Regions from separate parts of the Marinilactibacillus sp. 15R genome, predicted to be linked through region 1. Evidence: predicted binding sites of a transcription regulator. Region 1 holds the regulator's gene; the other holds the start of a gene.

What was found. Region 1 encodes LexA, which represses DNA repair genes until DNA is damaged. Its sites were predicted from a motif close to CNAACANNTGTTNG; they were not measured.
Region 2: uvrB (excinuclease ABC subunit UvrB) is a predicted target of LexA. The motif match lies at 1,217-1,230, and genes of this name have one in related genera.

What each region holds. Positions count from the first base shown of each region.
Region 1 covers NZ_CP017761.1:1,794,247-1,797,678, forward strand. The annotation lists gene BKP56_RS08840 (LLM class flavin-dependent oxidoreductase) at 1-682, shown strand, start outside; gene BKP56_RS08845 (NADPH-dependent FMN reductase) at 697-1,266, shown strand; gene lexA (transcriptional repressor LexA) at 1,345-1,980, opposite strand; gene BKP56_RS08855 (DUF896 family protein) at 2,281-2,523, shown strand; gene tkt (transketolase) at 2,647-3,432, shown strand, end outside.
Region 2 covers NZ_CP017761.1:1,663,074-1,666,505, reverse strand. The annotation lists gene uvrB (excinuclease ABC subunit UvrB) at 1-1,195, opposite strand, end outside; gene rpsT (30S ribosomal protein S20) at 1,321-1,572, opposite strand; gene holA (DNA polymerase III subunit delta) at 1,740-2,789, opposite strand; gene BKP56_RS08240 (DNA internalization-related competence protein ComEC/Rec2) at 2,809-3,432, opposite strand, start outside.

The DNA.
Region 1 (3,432 bases):
GGGGCTCTTTGATTTGTTAGGTTATGATCTACAAGGCTATGAAGCATTATTTGAAGAAAAATTTGACTTGTTTCTGAGAATTAATGAAAACGAAACTCTTAATTGGAACGGAGAATTTCGTTCTCCGTTAAAGAATGCTCAAGTTATCCCTAGACCAGACAATAAAGAAAAAGGTTTGCCAATCTGGCGGGCAGTTGGCGGATCTTACACATCTGCACAAAAAGCTGGCCGCATTGGAGTTCCAATGTATCAAGCACACCTTGGAGGACCAGCATCAGAATTTAAAAAGCCAATTGATTTATATAGAGAAACAGCAGCAGAATCAGGATTTAATATAAATACTTTGCCAGTAGCGACAGCTGGTTTCTTTTATGTAAGTAATAATAAAATGGACGCTTTTAAGGAATATTATCCTCATGTAAATGAAGGAATGAAGATTACAAATGGTCAAGGGTTTCCTAAGCAAGCTTTTGCCCATGGTCAAGACTATAGAAGTGTTATCAATGTCGGAGATCCTGAGTCAATTATTGAAAAAATATTATATCAGCATGAATTATTTGGAAATCAGCGCTATATTGCTCAATTAGACTTTGGTGGGGTTCCGATGGAGAGCATCAAGAGAAATATAGATATTATCGGAGAAAAAATTCTTCCCGCTATAAAAAAATATACTAAAAAATAAAGGAGAGTATCTTAGTGAATATAGTCGTAGTATCAGGATCAAATGTTGGAGAAAAAACGAGTATTGCCGCTAATAAGGTGATGAATGTATTAAAAGAAAAATATTCAGAAGAGAATACTATCAGCATTCTCGATTTAAAAAAACTTTCCTTGGAATTCAGTGATGGAAGAAATTATCTGGATTATACTGCAGATACAAAATATGTTACTCAGTCCTTAATGAATGCGGATGTTATTTTTTTTGGTACACCAATTTTCCAGGCTTCAATTCCAGCGTCCCTTAAAAACCTTTTTGATCTTTTACCTCAAAATGCATTTGAATATAAAACTTGCAGTATTATCACAACAGCCGGATCAAATAAACATTATCTAATTCCAGAACAGCAATTAAAACCGATACTGGGATACATGAAAGCTAATATCGTACCTAATTATGTTTATATATTAGATACTGATTATGACAAAGGGACTATAATAAATGATGATATCCATTTTCGGATAGATAAACTAGTTGAGGATACGATTATTTTAGCTAAGGCGTATAAAGATATCTGGTCACAGCAAGAAGATTCTTACGGATTTTAAAATTAAAAAACCATGCAGTACAATAGATGTTCGGATCCCGATGATCTGAAACCATCTACGTACTACATGGCTTTATTTTTAATATATGTGACTTCTATATAAAGAAATAACTTTCCCTAAAATAGAAACATTAGGTAAAATGATTGGATTCATTGTATCATTTTCTGGTTGTAAACGAATATGCCCATTTTCTTTGTAAAATCTTTTACAGGTAGCTTCGTCCTCGTCTGTCATAGCAATTACTACATCTCCATTTTGAGCAGTTTCTTGTTTTTTGACAATGACCTGGTCTCCATCTAATATACCTGCGTTGATCATACTATTTCCACGAATAGTCAGCATGAATAAATTTCCTTTTTCAATTTCAAGATCATTTGGAATAGGAAAATAGTCAATTGCTTCTTCAACTGCAAGAATCGGTTCTCCAGCTGTAACAACGCCTAGAAGGGGAATGTGATTTTCAAATTCATCGATTCCAATTTTAATCAGCCCTTCTTTTGTAAATTCAATTGCTCTTGGTTTAGAAGGATCTCTTAAAATAAAGCCATTTTTTTCCAGTCTCGCTAAGTGACCATGAACTGTCGAAGTGGAAGATAAGTCAGTAGCCGAACCAATCTCACGAACGGTAGGTGGATATCCTCGTTTATTTACTTGTTCGTGTATATAACGCAATATTTCAATTTGCTTTTCACCTTTACGGCCTCTAGTTGTCATAAAGTGACACCTCGTCCTTTCAAAGTTTATATAGATAGAGCCATGTATAAGTAATATATATATCAAGATTATTTCTCAGCTTATAAGGATATAAACTATAAAAAAATTATATCATAAACCGAACATTGAATCAAACGAATGTTCGAAATAGCCCCTTTTAAAATTATGAATTGAGAACATAGAGTATTTATAATATACTTTATGTTTGCAAAAAGTTATGATTCATTTTAAAACAATGTTATACTTTGTTTGTAAAGACTATATACATCAGTCTTTTTGAAATTCTAAAGGAGGATAAACATGTTACCTAAAAAACAATTAGATCGTATAAACGAATTAGTACGCAAAGATCGTGTCGAAGGATTGACTCATGAAGAAAAAACCGAACAAAAAGAGCTTAGAGAAAAGTATATCAAAGCGTTTCGATCTGGTATGAAAAACCATATTGAAGGAATGAAAGTAGTAGACCCAGAAGGAAAAGATGTTACACCACATAAATTAAAAAAAATCCAGCGTGAAAAAGGTATTCACAATAGATCATAAAAAAGTACTGATTTTATATGATTTAAGTGAGTCACAGCTTATGAAAGCGTTGAAAAAAACTGATTTAGATAGTACAATGACTAAGAGCGTTAACATTTTAGCAATAGGAAGGAATGAATATACTTGTTTGATAAAACTGATCAAATGGCAGTAGATACAATTCGAACTCTAAGTATTGATGGAGTTCAAAAGGCAAACTCAGGTCATCCAGGATTACCGATGGGGGCTGCACCAATGGCCTATACCCTCTGGACTCGTCATTTAAACGTTAATCCTAAAAATACAAAATGGTTTGACCGCGACCGTTTTATTTTGTCAGCAGGACATGGGTCTATGTTACTGTACAGCCTCTTGCACTTATCAGGTTATGATGTAAGTATTGAGGATCTGAAAAATTTCCGTCAATTAGAAAGTCGCACACCAGGACACCCTGAAGTTCATGTAACTGATGGTGTAGAAGCTACTACTGGCCCTCTGGGACAAGGTGTTGCAAATGCTGTAGGAATGGCAATGGCTGAAGCACATCTTGCAGCAACTTATAATAAAGAAAACTTTAATGTTGTCGATCATTATACTTACGCTTTGTGCGGTGATGGTGATTTGATGGAAGGGGTATCACAAGAAGCAGCTTCTCTAGCGGGTCATTTGAAATTGGGTAAAATGATTATGCTGTATGATTCTAACGATATATCACTAGATGGTCCGACCTCTAAAGCATTTACTGAAGATGTAGGAAAACGTTTTGAAGCATACGGATGGGAACACATTCTAGTAGAAGACGGAAATGATCTCGATGCAATAGATAAAGCAATTACCGCTGCTAAAGAAACGAAAGATAAACCAACATTAATTGAAGTTAAGACAGTTATCGGTTTTGGAGCTCCTAATGCAGGAACTCATACAGTTCAC
Region 2 (3,432 bases), 130 kb from region 1:
CTGCTGGTGTTGCAGAGATATAAGTGATCTGGGGTACTCTTTCTTCAAACTCTTCAAGTCTTAATGGTCTGTTATCCAATGCACTAGGTAGTCTAAATCCATGATCTACCAGTTGCTGTTTTCTTGCGCGGTCTCCATTATACATTCCCCGTATCTGAGGCATAGTGATATGAGATTCGTCTACGATGAATAGTGAATCATCTGGAAAAAAGTCTAAAAGAGTATAAGGAGCTTCTCCAGGTTTTCTACCATCCATATGCCTAGAATAATTCTCAATACCAGAGCAGTATCCCATTTCCATCAGCATTTCAATATCATAATTCGTTCTCTGATCCAGTCTTTGTTCTTCAAGTAATTTATTATCTTCTTTTAGTTCATTTAATCGGCTATTCAACTCTGTTTTTATTGACTCAATTGCTGATCTGGTTTGCTCATCGTTAGAAACAAAGTGAGTAGCCGGAAAAACTGCAACATGTGAAAGATCAGCTTTCACTTCTCCAGTTAAAACATCAACTTCTCTAATTCGGTCGATCTCATCTCCAAAAAACTCTACTCGGATTGCTTCACTTTCTCTTGACGCCAAAAAGATTTCGACAATGTCTCCTCTTGCTCGAAATCTTCCCCTTTGAAAATCTATATCATTTCTTTCAAATTGCATGTCTACTAATCTTCTTAATACTGCATCTCTACTAATTTCCATCCCTGCTCTTAAAGATAAAACATGATCTCTATAGTCCTCAGGATTAACAAGTCCATAAATGCAGGAAACGGAAGCGACTACAATAACGTCTCTTCTTTCAAGTAATGAGCTAGTAGCAGAGTGACGTAATTTATCAATTTCATCATTGATTGAGGCATCTTTTTCAATAAATGTATCAGTTGAAGGAACATATGCTTCTGGCTGATAGTAATCATAGTAACTAACAAAGTATTCTACAGCATTTTCAGGAAAAAATTCTTTAAATTCAGAATACAATTGTCCAGCTAGAGTTTTATTGTGTGCAATAACTAACGTTGGCTTATTTACTTCTTGAATAACATTAGACATTGTAAAAGTTTTTCCGGTCCCGGTAGCGCCTAAAAGAACTTGTTCCTTTTGCCCTTCTTTGATTCCTCTTACAAGGTTCTTGATGGCTTCTGGTTGGTCTCCACTTGGCTGGTACACTGAATTCAATTGAAATTTATTTTCAGACATTGACGTGCTCCTTTCAAAAACTAAACATACATTCGTATATTATCATACCATAAAAGTGCAAAAAAAAGCTCTTCCTTTTGACTTTAGTCAAAAAGGAAGAACTCTTTTTTTATTCTATAAATCCATTATCCTAATTTGCTAGATAAACGTGATTTGTCGCGAGCAGCTTTATTTTTGTGAATCAAGCCTTTTGATGCTGCTTGATCGATAGCTTTAGCAGCTACTTTGTATAATTCAGCTGAATTATCTTGTCCGTTTTCAACGGCAGTTAAATATCTTTTCTTAGCACTACGCATAGCAGATACTTGCCCAACGTTATTTGCATTTTTTTTAACATCTTGACGTTGACGTTTGATAGCCTGTACCATATTTGGCATTTTGAAAACACTCCTTTGTATGAATTTCTTTAAATCCAGTAAACTCATTATAAATAAGTTTTAAAGTACTTATTCTGTGAATTTTTACCTTCTCTATTCAGTTGATTTTCAACATTCTCCATTGTACATGATTACTAAAACATTTGCAATATTACAATCATGAAAGTTTAAGAGTTCTTTTGTAATTTGGGATTCTGATCAGTAAATTTTAATATAAAAAGTTCAACTTGCATTTCAGGATTTACCTGACCGGATTTTATTAGAAAATCAGCATCAATTAATTGGTGGTGTGCTTTTGATAATATTCCTTGTTCAAACATTCTTTCTTTCTGTAATGCAAGCTTGACTCTAAATGGATGAACTTTTAAAATTTTGGCAATATCTGCTTGCTGATAACCTTTTTTCTTTAATATTTTCACTTGTAATAGTAATCGAAATTGTCCTATCATTAAGGCTATTATCTTGATTGGATCTTCTTTCTGTGTTAAAAGATCCTGGTATAGTTCAATAGACTGTTGTGCTTTTTTGTTCAAAACTAAATCATTCAATTCAAAAATATTCTGTTCGAGTGTTTTAGGAACTAACTGCCGAACAGTTGATAACTTAATGTTTCTATCTTCTTGATGAAAAATCATTAGTTTCTCTAATTCTTTCATACTTTTGGATAAATTTCGATCAGTTAAAATCAGTAATTCATCAAGCGCTGCAGGCTCAATAGAGAACTGTTTGATTTTACAACTCTCTTGAACAAATGATTTAATATCTGTTTCATTTACTGGATCCACATTCAGTATCTCAGCCTGTTTTAGAAGTGCTTTAGTCATTTTTTTTCTTTTGTCTAGCTTTTCGTAAGGAGCAAAAAATACTAATATTGTAAATTCCGAAGGATTCAATAAATACTGTTCCAAGTAATCAATATCATGATCAGGACCGTTGGATAATGTTTTTCCTGTCAAAAAATAAGGATTCTGGATAAGAATAAGTCTTTGACTGCCAAAAAATGGAAAAGTTTCTGCTTCTTGAAGTGCTGCATCGATTGTACTTTCTTTCATATCAAATTGACCAAAATTAAAGTCTGATACATCTTCTCCAAGAACTGAATCCATTAAAGCAACTTTTACTTTCTCGCTCAGATATTGTTCTGTACCTACAACCAAATAAATTAAAGAATGTTTTCCTTGTTTTATTTTTTTTAGTTGTTTATCTAATTCACTCATGTAGAACTCCTAACTAATTTCAATTTTCTTTATCTTTAATTTTAGTGATCATATCTTCCAGTATATTATTTGTAAAAGGAACAGGAGTATATTGGTACGATACTGCACCTTGTTGATCCGTACGATAAATTTTTATATTTTTTTCTTTTAATCGTTCTATTATTTTTTGGTTAGGATGTCCATATAAATTGTTTTTACCGCTCGATATCCATCCAATTTCAGGAGTCAATTGTTCGAGAAAAGCTACTTGTGTAGAACTTTTACTTCCATGATGCCCTATTTTTAATACATCCGTTTTCAATTGTGGATAATGCTCCATAAGTATATCTTCTCCAGCTGATTCTAGATCACCAGTAAACAGCCATTTTTTATTACCAATTATCCCATATAATACTAAGGACTCATTATTTTTGCTTTTTTTTAATCCAGGTTCAGGTGGATTAAAGGGATACAAAATATACATATTAGGACCTGCTTTATTCGTTTTAGAATAATCAACAGATTCTATATTAATATTTTCCCTAACAAATAAAGGCCACAATTTTTTTAAAGCTAGATCAAAAAACGTTTCTTTTGAGGCAACAATTTCATTTATCTCTATTTCACTAATAATATCTTCTAGTGCTCCTACATGATCTGTATC